2 linked regions of the Cystobacter fuscus DSM 2262 genome follow. The protein of the gene in region 1 interacts with the protein of each later gene in a pairwise test. Links are inferred from orthologs where the notes say so. Each region holds a gene or a part of one and is shown in the gene's direction. Other genes may lie near its edges.

Region 1 (7,166 bases):
AGACGGGAAAGCCAGAACTCTTCAACCATATCGTTTGCCGCCATGGTCCTCATCCCGGTGCCCTGAAGCAGGAGTTTCAGGATATCTGGAAGAAGTCTGCCGACCTACGGGCGATGAGCCGTCTCGACCTGACGCGCTCGCCGCTTTGGCCTCCCGGTTTCTTCGATGGGAAATCAGGACGTACCACGGGATTGCCGAGCTCGATTTCCGAGCAGCCGACTCCCGATTCATCTGGGGAAACCGTTCGAGCCTCTGCTGGCGACGTGAAGAGTGGACAGCCCGAGTTGTCTCCAGCGCGGGAGACGGAGAGTGGGAGTTCGCGCGTCGAGGAAGTGAACGCGCGGACCGTCAGCGAGGCCGTTATACCCGGGGTGCAGGAGAAAACACCTGATTCTCCCCAGCGGCAGGTGGTGGAGCCTTCTCCGTCGGAGCGGGTTGTTCGAGCCTCCACGAAGACAGGCCGGCCACTCGATGCCGCCGGTATCCTCGTGGTGTTGTTCCTGGTCTGGTTTTTCTTCTTGAAGGACGGGCAAAGACAGAGCCCCCAGGGGAACGTGGTTCGCACTCCGACGAATCTGGTCTCCCCCGAGAGTTCCCGCTCTGCGATCGTGCGTCCGGGAGAGATGAATGGGGATGCTCGCCCCGTGCCGAATGCCACGAAGGCCGTTTCCAAGATGGCGCCAGGAGGGGGGCGTTCGAAAAATCCAGAGGCCAGCACGGCTGGAGGTACTGCTTTCGCGAGCGATCGTATCGGGACGGTCCAACAACTGCGGGAGTCCCATCGGGTCCGGCAACTCTCGTCAGGGGATGGAGATCAACGCACCTTGGATCATGTGCCAGCGGGCGTTTTTGGGTTCATCAGCCCCCATCCGACCTTCCTCTATGGACAGTCGAAGGTCAATCGGGAGCAGGATGCGCAGGGACGCGGTGTGGAAGTCCACAAGCTCGCGGATGGTCAGATGCACCTCGTGGGATACGTGTGGGACGTAGAAGCTCGCGCGGTCGCAACGGGTCGGCCGGTCAGTGTCTCTCTTTCGTCGAGGCCATTTGGTCGAAGCCAGAGTCTGGTCAGTATTCCCTTTGGTCGGATTCGTTCTGGGAGGATTCAGGACGAACAGGGGCAACTGTTAATGGCGCTCGAGTTGGGTGCTTCTTCGGAGATGTAGTTTAAAGGGGAATGAATGAAGATTTCGCGTTTGTTCGTGTTTGCTTTGCTCATGCTTCCGTTGATGGGTGCCGATTGTGGCGAGGGGGAGGACGAGACGCCTGGCGTCGTGACACCTACGGAGCCCAAGTGCTCCCCCAAGAACTGTGAGGATGGTTGCTGCCTCGCGGATGTCTGCTACCGCGTTCAGTCTCGAGAAGTGTGTGGAAGCTTTGGGGCTGATTGCGCGATGTGTAAGCCGCTCGAGAGTTGCCAGAAGGATGCATCCAGTGACTGGGTTTGTCTTGCGGACCCGGCCAGGAACTGGTCGGTTCAGCCTCAGAGCGCATCGGTTCCACTTTTGGATCCCCTGGATGGAGAGTCGTGGGATGCTGATGGCTCGGCTCCTGATGTCGTCATTGAATTGGGGTGCCCCATGGCAGGTGTCGTGGTCAACAGGCGGACCTCCGAGTCCGTCAGCTATATGCCGACGTGGGTCGATGGGGCCTGTGTGACGACGGCAGCGGAGTTGTTGAAGACTCCGGTGAGTATCAATGTCATCGATGTGGATGCCTTTTTCGATGATCCGATCTTCACCACCTCCTACTCCTTCAAGGAGGCGGATTTCGTGAATGGCTCGGTCGAAATTCCCATCTCCTCGGATGGGGTCAGTAAACTGAAGCTGCGGCTCACCCAGGCTCAGTAGCCCGAGCGCTCCTCCATTCGTGGAGACCCATGGCTTGTTGAGGCATGGGTCTCCACTGCTTCGTTCAGGTGGACCCATTACCCGACAAGACCTGTGCTTTGTGTTGACGTGATGGGTCGAATTCGCTCCGCTGGGCGCCGACCTGATTGGAGTGCACGTGGCGAACGAGAAGCGAGGGAAGGGGAGTGGGTGGGGGCCGTTCGAACGGGGCGGTGCCTACGACGAGGTGGGGCCAAGCCTGGGCCGCCTTCACGACGCGTGGGACGTGGAGACGGGAACGCCAGTTCTGCAACTGCTGCCCACGGACCGTGTGGAGTGGCAGCCCGAGGGACCCTGGCGGGTCTCCCTCTTGTGCCAGCCGCAACCCACCTCGGTGACCGTGAGGGTGGAGGAGGCTCCCGCGTCCATGCCTGTGTCGGAACTGGCGGACATCCTCGTGCTCACCTCCGCCGCCGTCTCGCGCGTGGAGGATAGCTCCCGGCTCCGGGCGCACCTCGCTTCGGGCCTGTCTCCGCCTCCCTCCACCTCACGTCAGGGCTCGGGCCGCACGGCCGCGAATTGGACCGGGCTCTCGCTCGCTCTGGGCGTCTGGTTGCTGGTGAGTCTCTCCGCTCCGTCGACTCCTCTCCTGCGCGATGCGCCCTCGGATTCCTTCTCCCAGGAGGACGCCTCGTCCTTCGTCGATCTGGCGGAGTCGGACCCGGTGGCCCTCACCTATCCCATGCCCGACAAGCCCCTCCGCGATCAGGCGGTTCCGCCCTGTAAGCGCAATCGGAGCGTCGTGGAGATCAACGGCGGGTGCTGGGTGCGGTTGGACCAGGAGCCTCCTTGCGATCCGGATACGGCCGAGTACCAGGGCAAGTGCTACATGCCGGGCGCCAAACCCAAGAGGTCGCCTCAGTCCGTCGCTCCCTGATGTCAACATTTCCGACCGAGGGGAAAGGGGCTCCCCTGGCCGGAAACTACCCGTGTCAGGAGCCGCCGCTACAGTGGCCCCTGAGTCACCGTGCCTGCCCCCTCCCTCGCCTCCGTCGCCGTCGGCCGCCCCGTCCGCGGCGAGTACACCTACTCCGTCCCCGAGACCCTGTCCGGCAGGCTCTCGCCGGGCCAGCGCATCCTCGTCCCCTTCGGCCGGAGCATGACGCTCGGCTTCTTCCTCGGCCCCGCCGCTCCCCCCGCCGAGGGCGCCAACGTCAAGCTCAAGCCCATCCTCAAGGTGCTCGAGGACTCGCCCTCCCTCCCGCCCGACCTCATCGCGCTCCTGCGCTTCGCCGCCGAGCACTACCGCTACCCGCTCGGCGAGGTCATCCGGGGCGCTCTTCCCCCCGGGCTCACCAAGGCCGAGGAGGAAAAGGAGGCCAAGCCCGACGTGCAGGAGTTCGCCGAGGCGCTCGTCACCGAGGCCCCCGCCGCCCTGCGCCGCGCCCCCGCCCAGTCCGCCGCCCTGGCCTACCTGCTCACCGTGGGCGGTCGCGTCCCCGTGGAAGAGGTGGCCCACGCCATCCCCGGCGCCCGCGAGACGCTGCGCAAGCTGGCCTCCCGCGGCCTCGTGCGGCTGGAGCAGGTGGTGCTCGCCCCCGGCGTGCGCGAGGGGCTCGGCCAGAACCGTCCCGAGCACCTCACCCCCGAGCAGGACGCCGCGGTGAAGGAACTGCACGTCGCCGTGGACACGGGTGGCTTCCAGCCCTTCCTCCTCCACGGCGTCACCGGCAGCGGCAAGACCGAGGTGTACCTGCGCGCCGTGGAGCGCGCGCTCGAGCAGGGCAAGGGCAGCCTCGTGCTGGTGCCGGAGATCGCCCTCACGCCGCAACTCGTCGGGCGCTTTCGCAGCCGCTTCGGCGCCGACGTGGCCGTGCTGCACTCGGCCCTCAAGGACCGCGAGCGGCTCTTCCACTGGCAGGCCCTGCGCAAGGGCACGGTGCGCATCGCCGTGGGCGTGCGCTCGGCGGTGTTCGCCCCCGTGGAGAACCTCGGCCTCATCGTCGTGGACGAGGAGCACGACCCGTCCTTCAAGCAGGAGGACAAGCTGCGCTACCAGGCGCGCGACCTCGCCGTGGTGCGCGGCAAGCAGGCCGGTGCCGTGGTGGTGCTCGGCTCGGCCACCCCGTCCCTGGAGACGCTGGAGAACACCCGCCGCGGGCGCTACCGCAAGCTCGAGCTCAAGCACCGCGTGGATGACCGGCCCATGCCCACGCTCCAGTGCGTGGACCTGCGCCAGGAGCGCCCGAAGGATCCGCTCCAGACGCAGGAGGCGCCCATCCTCTCCCAGCCCCTGCTCGACGCCATGGCGGAGACCATCGGGCGCGGCCAGCAGGTCATCCTCTTCCTCAACCGCCGCGGCCACAGCACCTTCCTGCTGTGCGAGGTGTGCGGCGCGTCGGTGAAGTGCGGCGACTGCGACGTGTGCCTCACCTACCACCGCTCACAGAATCGCCTGGTGTGCCACTACTGCGGCGAGTCCCACGGCGTGCCCGAGCACTGCCGCGAGTGCACCGGGCCCCTGCTCAAGCTGGGCATCGGCACCGAGCGCGTGGAGGCCGAGGTCGCCGAGCGCATCCCCCAGGCGCGCGTGGCGCGGTTGGACCGGGACTCGGCCACGAGCGCCGAGCGCCTCACCGAGCTGCTCGCCTCCTTCGCCCGCCGGGAGATCGACGTGCTGGTGGGCACGCAGATGGTGGCCAAGGGACATGACTTCCCCGGGGTGACGCTCGTGTGCGTGGTGATGGCGGACACGTCGCTGGCCATCCCCGACTTCCGGGCCTCCGAGCGCACCTTCCACCTGCTCACCCAGGTGGCCGGCCGGGCCGGACGCGGCAAGGATCCGGGGCGGGTGCTCGTGCAGACGTACAACCCGGACGCCGAGCCCGTGCGGCGCATGCTCGCCCACGACTTCGAGGGCTTCTCCGAGGGCGAGCTGGAGCGGCGCCGCGCGCTGTCCTGGCCTCCCTACACGCGCATGGCGGCGGTGCGGCTGGAGGGCGAGAGCCCCGAGCAGACCGCGAGTGTCGCCCGCTTCCTCGGCGACTTCATCGGCCGGCACATGCCTCCGGCCTCCTGGGGGGTGCGCCTGCTCGGGCCCGCCGTGGCGCCCATCTCCCGCATCCGGGGCAAGACGCGCTGGCAATTGCTGCTCAAGGCGCCCACCCACGCCGCGCTCGCGCCCCTGCTGGCCAGGCTGGAGGCGAAACTGGTCGATATTCCCTCCGCGGTGCGCGTGACGATCGACGTGGATCCCGCGGCCATGTTGTAGACTGCTGCCCCCTGCCAATGGCTGAATCGGTTCTCCTCGTCCACGACGACATCGCCATCATCGCCACCGTGCGGCGGTTGCTCACGCGCGAGGGCCATGAGGTCATCCTCGCCACGTCCGTGGCGGATGCGCTCATCGCCTTTGGCCACCACCTGCCCGCGCTCATCGTCCTCGCCCCCGGGGTGGAGGGAGGACGCGGTCCGCTGGTGCTCGAGGAGCTGGGGCTCCACCCGGACATGCGGCTGGCGCGCGTGCTGCTGCTGGGCGAGCCCGTCGCCGGCAGCGCGGCCCCGGTGGCGCCGCTGCCCCTGGACGGGGCCAACTTCGTGGCGCAGGTGTCTACCCTCATCCACTCGCCCTCCGGGCCCGAGGGCTGGTTCGTGGTGAAGGACGAGGAGCCGGAGCCTCCGCTCGAGCCACTGGAGCCGCTCCCGCCGCGCTCGGGTCCTCCGGGGCTCGTTCCCCGGCAGGCCGGGCCGGGCCGCGCCTCCGGGAGCGAGCCCGCGCTCCCCGCGTCCCCGTTCGCGCTCGACGCGGATGAGCTGTTCTCCCACGTGGGGCTGACGGGGGAAGTGCCCCTGCCGCTGCTTCCGCCCGAGGTCTTCGCCCCCGCCCAGCCCGCGCCGGTGCCGGCCGAGCTGGAGCCGGAGGGCGAGGCGGAGTCCCTCTTCGGGCAGACGGAGCAGGCCGTCAGCTCGGGGCGCACCATTCCCACCATCACCGCGGTGAGCCCGGTGGAGATGGGGCCGGTGTCGGCCCCCGTGCTGGCGCCGGATCCGGTCAAGCCCCTGCCGCCGCTGCCTCCGGTGAAGGCCCTCAGCCCGGAGACGGTGGACCTCGAGGCGGAGGCCCGCGCGGAGGCCGAGCGGCTCGCGCAGCTGGAGATCGAATCGGCACGGGCCCGTGCACGCGATGGGCTGGAAGCCTCCGATGACTTCTCGCCGGGCGAGCTCGCCGCCCGGGCCGGGCCCCAACTCGGGGACGAGGGATTCTTCGACGTGGAGCCCACGCCCGTGGCGCCCACGCCGGCCCTGCGCGAGGCGGAGACACGGGCCCTGGCGCCCGAGTCGCCCCGGCTCCTGGAGGGCTCGGACCTGGAGCCCGTCCCGGAGGACGCGCCGCTGCCGACGGAAGGTGACGCGCCCGAGTCCTGGGAGGAACCGCAGCAGGAGAGCGCGGCGGACTGGTTCGACTCCGAGCCGGAGCAGGCCGCATCCGGGCCCGCTCGCGAGGGCGCGCCGAGGGCCGTGGCGGAGCCCGCGCCGGGGCTGGCGGTGGGAGCGCCCGCGAAGGAGGAAGCGCTCCCGGCGGAGGAGGCCCTCGCCGTCCTGGAAGTGCGCCTGATGCGGACGGAGCGGCGGCTCGCGCAGCTCCAGGCCGAACGGGACGCCGCCCAGAAGGCGCTGCAGGAAGCGGAGCGCGACCGGGCGGAAGCCGATGCGTTCGCGGAGGAGCTCCACTTCTCGCTGCAGCAGCACTCGGATGCGCTGGCGGACCGGCAGGCCGCGTTCAATTTGGAGCGGGAGCGCCTGACGCGGGAGGCGGCGGGCCGGGAGGAGTCGCTGCGGCGGGAAGCCGAGGCGCAGCGCGCGCGGCTCGAGGAGCTGTCCGGGGAGCGGGAGCGCGAGGCCACGCTGCGGCGCGAGCTGGAGCGGCGGTTGGAGGAGGCGCGCACGGGGCGGGAGGATGCCGCCGGACTCCACCAGCGGCTCGAGGAGCTGCGAGGCCAGCTCGAGGAGGAGCGGCGACAGCGCCTCGAGGCGGAACGGCGCGTGGCGTCCGCGGCGGAGGCGCGCGCCCGGGCGGAGGCACGAGCCGAGCAGGAGCGGGCGGCGCTGAGGGACGCGGAAGCCCGGGCGGAGTCGGAGCGGGCCGCGCGAACGCGGGCGGAGGCACGGGCGCGGGAGGAGCAGTCGGCGCGAGTGGACGCGCGGGCCCGGGCCGAGGAGGAGCAGGCCGCGCTGCGGGAGGCGGAGGAGCGGGCCGAGCAGGAGCGGGCGGCGCGGGGAGCGGCGGAGGCGCGAGCCGAGGAGGAGCGGGCGGCGCGGGTGGACGCGGAGGCCCAG
Region 2 (7,045 bases), on another replicon or contig:
TTCTTCTGGAAGGGGGGCAGCGAGGTGCGCAGCTCGCCGGTGAACAAGTCTCGCGTGAAGTGCCAGAGCTGCACGGGGATGGGCTCGTCGAGGCCCACCGCGCGGCGCAGCGCCTCGCGGTCCACCTGCGTGGCCTGCTCGCCGAGCATCACGTCGATGGGGTCTCCCGGCACGAGGTGGAGGAAGAGCGAGACGAGCAGCAGCGCGCCCACGCCCGAGAGCAGCGTGGAGAAGAGCCTCCTCATGGCCCCACCTGGCGGGCACGCGCGAGCGGGGTGAAGAAGCCATGGGGGCTCGGCTCGAAGTCCTGGAGGCGCCGGGAGACGACGGCCACCGAGTCCTCGTGCCACAAGGGCACCACGGGGACGAGTGTGTCCAGGCGCTCCTGGGCCCGGGCGTAGAGGCGCAGGCGCTCGGGGGTGGTGACGCGGCTGGCCTCGTCGAGCAGGGCGTCGAGCGCCGCGTCCTCCAGCGCGCCTCGGTTGAGCCCGCCGAAGTGGTTCTTCTCCGAGGGCACGTTGGCCGAGTGGTACGCGCCGCGCATCAGGTCCGGCTCGACGACGGAGGCCCACTTGAGGGTGAAGAGCTCGAAGTTGCCCCGGCGCACGTCGTTGAAGAAGGTGGCGAACTCGAGCGAGCGCACCTCCACGGCCACGCCGCCGAGGCCCAGTTGCTCGCGCAGCACGAGCGCGATGGAGCGGCGCAGCCGGTCGGTGCTCGTCTTGAGCTGGAGCGTGAGCCGGGGAGCGCCTCCGGGGCCGTCCGGATCCGGGTAGCCCGCCTCGTCGAGCAGCCGGGCCGCCTCCTCGGGGGCATGACGGCAGCCGGCGACGGGCGCCCAGGCCCAGTTGGTGCGCGGCAGCAGACCCTGGGCGGGTTGGGCGAGGCCGTGCAGCTTGTAGGTGACGAGCGGCTCCACGTCGATGAGCTGGCAGAGGGCGCGGCGCACGCGCGCGTCGGCGAGGGCCCCCTCGCGCAGGTTCATGCCCAGGTAGGCGAGGCCCGTGCCCGGCCGGGTGAGCACGCGCAGGGAAGGCTCGCGCTCCAGGGTGGGCAGGGTGGCGGGGGAGAGCGCGTTGAGCACGAGGTCCGCGCGGCCCTTGAGCAGCTCCAGCACGCGTGTCGTCTCGTCGCGCACCACGCGGAAGTGCAGCCGGGGGATGGCGGGCGCGCCCCGGAAGTAGCCCGCGAAGGGCACGAGCGTCAGGTGTTCCTCGTCCGGCTGGGACTCGAAGCGGAAGGGGCCGGCGCCCACCGGGGAAGCGTCCTGGGCCTGCTTGAAGGCGGCCGACGCGCGCCGGGCCGGGAGGATGCCCAGGGACAGGTCCGCCAGCAGGGGCGCGAAGGGCTGGCGCAGGTGGAAGCGCACCGTGCGCGCGTTCTTCACCTCCACCCACGCGAGCGCCGAGTAGCGCTCGGCCCGGGGGCTCGCGAGCGCGGGCTCCCTCACGCTGTCATAGGTGGCCTTCACGTCCCAGGCGGTGAGGGGGCCGCCGTCGTGGAAGGTGAGTCCCGGTCGCAGGGTGAACTCCACGAGCGTGGGGCTCAGCTCCTGGAAGGACTCGGCGAGGTCGGGCACGGGCCTGCCGCGGTCATCCACGGTGACGAGGCCAGGGGTGAGCAACTGGGACAGTCGCTGCCCCATCGCCGTGAGCGCGAGCCGGCTGTCGAGGCTGTCGGGTGGCGCCTCGATGAGCACGGTGATGCCCTCGGGGGCGGGCTCGGCGCGGCAGCCGCTCCCGAGCGCCATGACGAGTGCCATGACGAGCCCCAGGTGGGCGGATCGGAGTGGCGGGGGCATGCAAGGCGTGTTGTGACACAGAACACGTCGTGCGCGTGCCCCTACCCGTGCTTGCGTCCGTCATTACTTTTCCCTTCTCACCAGAGGAGTGGGTCCATGGACAAGGCAACGGGAGTGGCGCTCGTGACGGGCGGCAACCGGGGACTGGGGTTCGAGGTCTGCCGGCAGCTCGGTCAGCGGGGCATGCGGGTGTTGCTCTCGGCTCGGGACATCGCCGAGGGGGCCAAGGCCACCGCCGCGTTGCGTGAGGAGGGCCTCGAGGTGAGCTTCGAGCCCCTGGACGTCACCTCCGAGGAGAGCGTCGCCCAGCTCACGGATCGGCTCGCACGTCAGGAGCTGCGGCTCGCGGCGCTCGTCAACAACGCGGGCATCGCCCTGGAGGGCTTCAACGCGGATGTCGTCGAGCGCACGCTCGCGGTGAACTTCACGGGCGCGTTGCGCGTCACCGAACACCTGCTGCCGCTCATGCGCGAACACGGCCGCATCGTCATGGTGTCCAGTGGGATGGGCGCGCTGGAGGGCCTGCCACCCGCCCTGCGCCAGCGCATCGATCCTCCCCCCTCCAAGGACGCGCTGGTCGCCTGGGTGGACGAGTTCGCCGCCGAGGTGCGCGCCGGTCAGTTCGAGCAGAAGGGTTGGCCGGGCTCGGCCTACCGCGTCTCGAAGCTGGGCCTCAACGCGCTTACCCGGCTACTGGCCGAGGAGTTGAAACCCCGGCGCGTGCTCGTCAACGCCGTCTGTCCGGGCTGGGTGCGCACGCGCATGGGTGGAGCCCGGGCCACGCGGGATGTGGAGCAGGGGGCCGACACCCTCGTGTGGGCGGCGCTCCTCCCTCCCGAGGGCCCCACCGGACGGTTCTTCCGGGATCGCCAGCCCATCGCCTGGTAGCCGATTCCTTCTGCCCGGCGGTGGGCTCCTCACGTTGGGCAGCGATCAATTCCCGGCCCCGCGCGGGCATGCTTTGCCGCCTGGTGGAAGACCGGGCACCCCGGAGCTGGGGTGCTCGGGAGTGTCTCTCTTGCCGCCCCAGACTCCCCCTTTCATAATGCCCATCACCTTCCCCGGAGAGTGTGTGCAGGTCCCCCGAGCCAGAACCCTCTTGGCCGTGACGATTGCCTTTTTCGTCGCCCATCCGCGCGTGAGTGCCGCCGCGGATGACAAGAAGCGCGCCGAGCGCGAGGCCCTCAAGGCGTCGTTGTTGCAGGTGCTGCAGCGCGACCCCCTCAACGCCAGCCGTGTGGGCGTCCACATGATGAGCCTCGACGACGGCGGGGTGGTGTTCAGCCACAACGCGGACGAGCTGCTCAACCCCGCCTCCAACGTGAAGCTCGTCACCTCGGCGGCGGCGCTCTCCACGCTCGGGCCCGAGTTCCGTTTCGAGACCGAGTTCCTCGTGGAGACGGAGTCCGATGGCCTCAAGGCCAAGACGCTCTACGTGCGCGGCAAGGGCGACCCCTCCATCACCACCGAGCGGCTGTACGGCATGGTGGGCGACCTGTTCCACACGGGCCTGCGCGAGGTGCAGGACATCGTCGTGGACGAGGCGTGGTTCGACGACGAGCGCACCCCGCCGGGGTATGACCAGGAGGACTCGGACCGGGCCTACATGGCGCCCACGGGAGCGCTGAGCCTGAACTGGAACGCGGTGGGCGTCTTCCTGCGTCCCGGTGAGCGCCTGGGCGCCAAGGGCGTGGTGGAGGTCGAGCCGCCCAGCGACTACTTCGTGGTGGAGAACACGCTCACCACGGGCGACCGGAAGGCGCGTCGCTTCTCGGTGTCGTCGGACGCGGCGGGCGCGCAGCAGAAGATCATCGTGCGCGGCCAGGTGCCCGAGGCCGGCGGCGCCATGAGCGTGTACAAGAAGATCGACAACCCGCCGCTCTACTTCGGCCAGACGCTCAAGCAGATGCTGGTGGCGCGGGGCGTCAAGGTGAAGGGCAAGGTGAAGGCGGGGCTGACGCCGCAGCGCGCGAAGCTCGTGTTCGTGGCGCACTCGGACACCTTCGACGTCGTGCTCAAGCGGCTCAACAAGCTGTCGAGCAACTTCATCGCCGAGACGCTCCTCAAGACGATGGGCGCGGAGGCGCGGGGTGCTCCGGGCTCGTTCGCCAAGGGGCTGGACGTGGTGGAGGACTTCCTCGCGCGCGAGGTGGGCATCCCCCGCGGCACCTACGTGATGAAGAACGGCAGCGGGCTCAACGACGCCAACCGCTTCTCCGCCACGCAGCTCGACCGCATCCTCCGCTACATGTACGAGCGCTTCCCGCTCGCGCCCGAGTACCTGTCCTCGCTGGGCATCGCCGGCAAGGACGGCACGCTCCGCTACCGTTTCGACGGCACCGAGGCGGTGGGCCGGCTGCGCGCCAAGACGGGCACGCTGGAGAACGTGTCGGCGCTCAGCGGCTACGTGCAGGCGGCGGGCGGCGAGAAGTTCATCTTCTCCATGATGGTGAACGACTACCCGGGCCGCTCGGGCCCGGTGGTGCGGGGCCTGGACGCGCTGGGCTCGGCGGTGGCCTCGGTGGGCTCGACGATGGGCCCCGGGCGCGCGGTGGCCGAGCTCGCCAGCGGCGAGAAGTCCAGCAGCCCCATGGGCGAGATGAGCAGCCGGGTGAAGACGTACCTCGCGCTGAGCAGCCAGCATGACCCGCGCAACATCGGCTTCCTGCGCACGGCGTGGCGCAGCGAGCGAGACCCCGCGGTGCGCGCGGTGGTGGCCGAGGGCCTCTACCAGTCCAACCCCCAGGACTACCTCGGGGTGCGCACACTCCTGGACAGCTACTCGGCGGGCGCGGAGGTGTACGGCCGGCTGCGCACCGTGGCGCGGGAGCTGTCGGTGGAGGTGCCGGGCCTGGGCAGCCTCGTGGAGCTCGCCGCGAGCGGCAACGTCGAGGCGCTCTCGCGCGTCGCCGAGCTGGCCGGGGCCTCCGCGGGCGACAACCTCGCCGAGGGGGAGATGGCCGAGGGCCTGGGCGCCATCGCCCGCTCGGCGCCCGAGGATCTCGTGCTGGCGCTGCGCGCCGCGAGCGACAAGGATCGTGAGGCGGCCACCACGCTGCTCGCGCGGGGCCTCGTGCAGACGGGCGAGGCGGAGCACCCCTTCTGGAAGGCGCTGCGCAAGAGCCTGGGCGCGTCGGATCCGAAGGTGGCGGAGTTCTCCCGCTCGCTCGAGGGCCTGATGTCGCGCAAGGTCGCCGAGGCCAAGGCGCCCCGGGCCGAGCCGCCGCTGGGCACGCCCGTCCTGGCCTCTCCGCCCGTCATCGGTACGGGCCTCTCGGAGACCCGTCCCGGCGGGTGAGGGCCCGCCCGCTCGCCCTCCCTCCTTCCCTTCTTCCGACCGTCCGGGAAGGGTGGGGGCTGAAGCCCTGTTCAGGTGCTTGTCAGCCCCTTATGGTAGGGAAAGTAGCGTGAGCGGCATTCTCGCTCTTGGATGTAGGTAACTGGCCCGTGGTGGGCCGGTGCTCGAGAAAGGACGGCATCATGGCTGGAGGCGTCAACAAGGTCATCCTCATTGGCAACCTGGGGGCGGACCCGGAAGTGCGCTTCACCCCGGGCGGACAGGCGGTGGCCAACTTCCGCATCGCGACCAGCGACAACTGGACCGACAAGAGCGGCCAGAAGCAGGAGCGCACCGAGTGGCACCGCATCGTGGTGTGGGGAAAGCTCGCGGAGCTGTGCGGTGAGTATTTGAAGAAGGGCCGCCAGTGCTACATCGAGGGCCGTCTGCAGACGCGCGAGTGGACGGACAAGGAGAACCGCAAGAACTACACCACCGAGGTGGTGGCCAACGCGGTGACCTTCCTCGGCGGCCGTGACGGCGCGGGCATGAGCGGTGGGGGCGGCGGCGGTGGTGGCGGGGGCCGCGGTGGGGGCTACTCGCAGCAGCGCGGCGGTGGCGGCGGCCAGTCCCAGGGCGGCGGCTACGACGACTACGGCGCTCCTCCCATGGACGAGGGCGGTGGCCCCATGGGTGGCGGCCACGGCGGGGACGACGACATCCCGTTCTAGGGCCTGCCCCTGAAACACCAACGGCCGCTCCCGGGAGACCGGGGCGGCCGTTGTCGTTGCGGGCGCTCGGCGGGGAGCGCCCCGGGGCTTCAGTGCATGTCGCCCTGCGACTGGACGATGGCGTTGCGCGCGTCGATGACGGCCTGGGTGCCACCGGCCTGGTACATGGCGAAGAGCACGCCCCAGCCCATGGCGAGCAGCACGAGGAAGATGACGATGGACCACGGCTCGAAGCGGCGCATGGAGCGCTCACTGGCCAGCAGGCCCCAGCCCATGGCGAAGCCCTGGAGGCCGTTGGCCAGGTGGTACGCGGTGCCGAGGATGCCGAGCACGTAGACGACGATGGTGGGCGTGTGCCAGTGCATCTCGTAGGCGATGGCGGCGAAGGGCTCGGCCGCGCCGTGCACCAGCCGCGGCTGGAGGAAGGCCAGCCACATGTGGGCCCCGATGAAGCCAAGCACGCCCACGGCCGCGGCGCGCTGGAGGATGTACTTGAGGTTGCCGTAGTTGGGGTAGGCGCCCAGGTTGGGCCGGAAGCTGAACAGCCGCGCCACGCCCCACACGGTGTGGATGAGCAGGGGCAGCAGCACGATGATGAAGGTGAAGATCATCGAGTACGGGTGCTTGTACTCGGTCACTGCGGACTGCCAGGCCTGGGCGCCTTGGAAGGCGGCGAGGTTGTCCCACAGGTGGTTCACCACCCAGATGCTCAGCGGCACCACGGCGAGGAACGAGCCCAGACGGGACTGGATGAAGGGCGTCTTCTGGGGGAGGGCGTCGGCGGCAGCGGCTTGGGTGCTCATCGGAACTCCGGACGTCGCGCGGCCTGGGGGGTCGCGCCAGGAAGTCAGTCGGACGGGGCGTTATAGCCCGTCCTGGGGCCGGGGTAGGATTTTCCGCCATGGGAAGACACCTCCGGGGCACAGGGCGGTAACCGGGAGGTATCAGCGGGGGTGATGACTGGGTCCGGCTCCACTGTCCGGGTCCCTGGCGGGGGGGCCACCGGGGGAGCGCCCGGGTGCGCATTGTCATTGGCGAGCGCTTCCGGGGGAGGCAGGCTATTGCCCCCTCATGGCCGATGAACTCGTCAGTGGCTTGTTGAAGGAGACCGACCTGCGCGTGGTGCTCGTCACCACGAGCGACCTGGCCCGCCGGGCGCGCGAGCTGCACCGCTCGGCGTCGGCGTCGGCCTCGCTGATGGCGCAGGCCCTCACCGCCGGGGCCCTGCTCGGCTCG

The links.
Region 2: the proteins of priA (region 1) and D187_RS23745 interact in binary tests that used the Escherichia coli proteins (3 or more experiments, as listed by UniProt). The link is inferred for Cystobacter fuscus DSM 2262 from one-to-one orthologs.

What each region holds. Positions count from the first base shown.
Region 1 is NZ_ANAH02000009.1:38,845-46,010, forward strand. Bases 2,547-5,478 are described here. They hold priA (replication restart helicase PriA), read left to right. Parts: upstream 2,547-2,856; coding sequence 2,857-5,100; downstream 5,101-5,478. Other genes in these bases: D187_RS16480 (hypothetical protein), read left to right, coding at 2,547-2,766; D187_RS16490 (coiled-coil domain-containing protein), read left to right, coding at 5,118-5,478. Outside these bases: D187_RS52395 (FAD-dependent oxidoreductase), read left to right, coding at 1-1,166; D187_RS55185 (hypothetical protein), read left to right, coding at 1,182-1,850; more of D187_RS16480, read left to right, coding at 2,008-2,546; more of D187_RS16490, read left to right, coding at 5,479-7,166.
Region 2 is NZ_ANAH02000013.1:269,110-276,154, forward strand. Bases 4,235-7,045 are described here. They hold D187_RS23745 (single-stranded DNA-binding protein), read left to right. Parts: upstream 4,235-5,281; coding sequence 5,282-5,809; downstream 5,810-7,045. Other genes in these bases: dacB (D-alanyl-D-alanine carboxypeptidase/D-alanyl-D-alanine endopeptidase), read left to right, coding at 4,235-5,099; D187_RS23750 (succinate dehydrogenase/fumarate reductase transmembrane subunit), read right to left, coding at 5,899-6,612; hslO (Hsp33 family molecular chaperone HslO), read left to right, coding at 6,881-7,045. In the rest of the region: D187_RS23725 (ABC transporter permease), read right to left, coding at 1-245; D187_RS23730 (ABC transporter substrate-binding protein), read right to left, coding at 242-1,762; D187_RS23735 (SDR family oxidoreductase), read left to right, coding at 1,898-2,689; more of dacB, read left to right, coding at 2,874-4,234. UniProt on the Escherichia coli protein: Plays an important role in DNA replication, recombination and repair. Binds to ssDNA and to an array of partner proteins to recruit them to their sites of action during DNA metabolism. Acts as a sliding platform that migrates on DNA via reptation.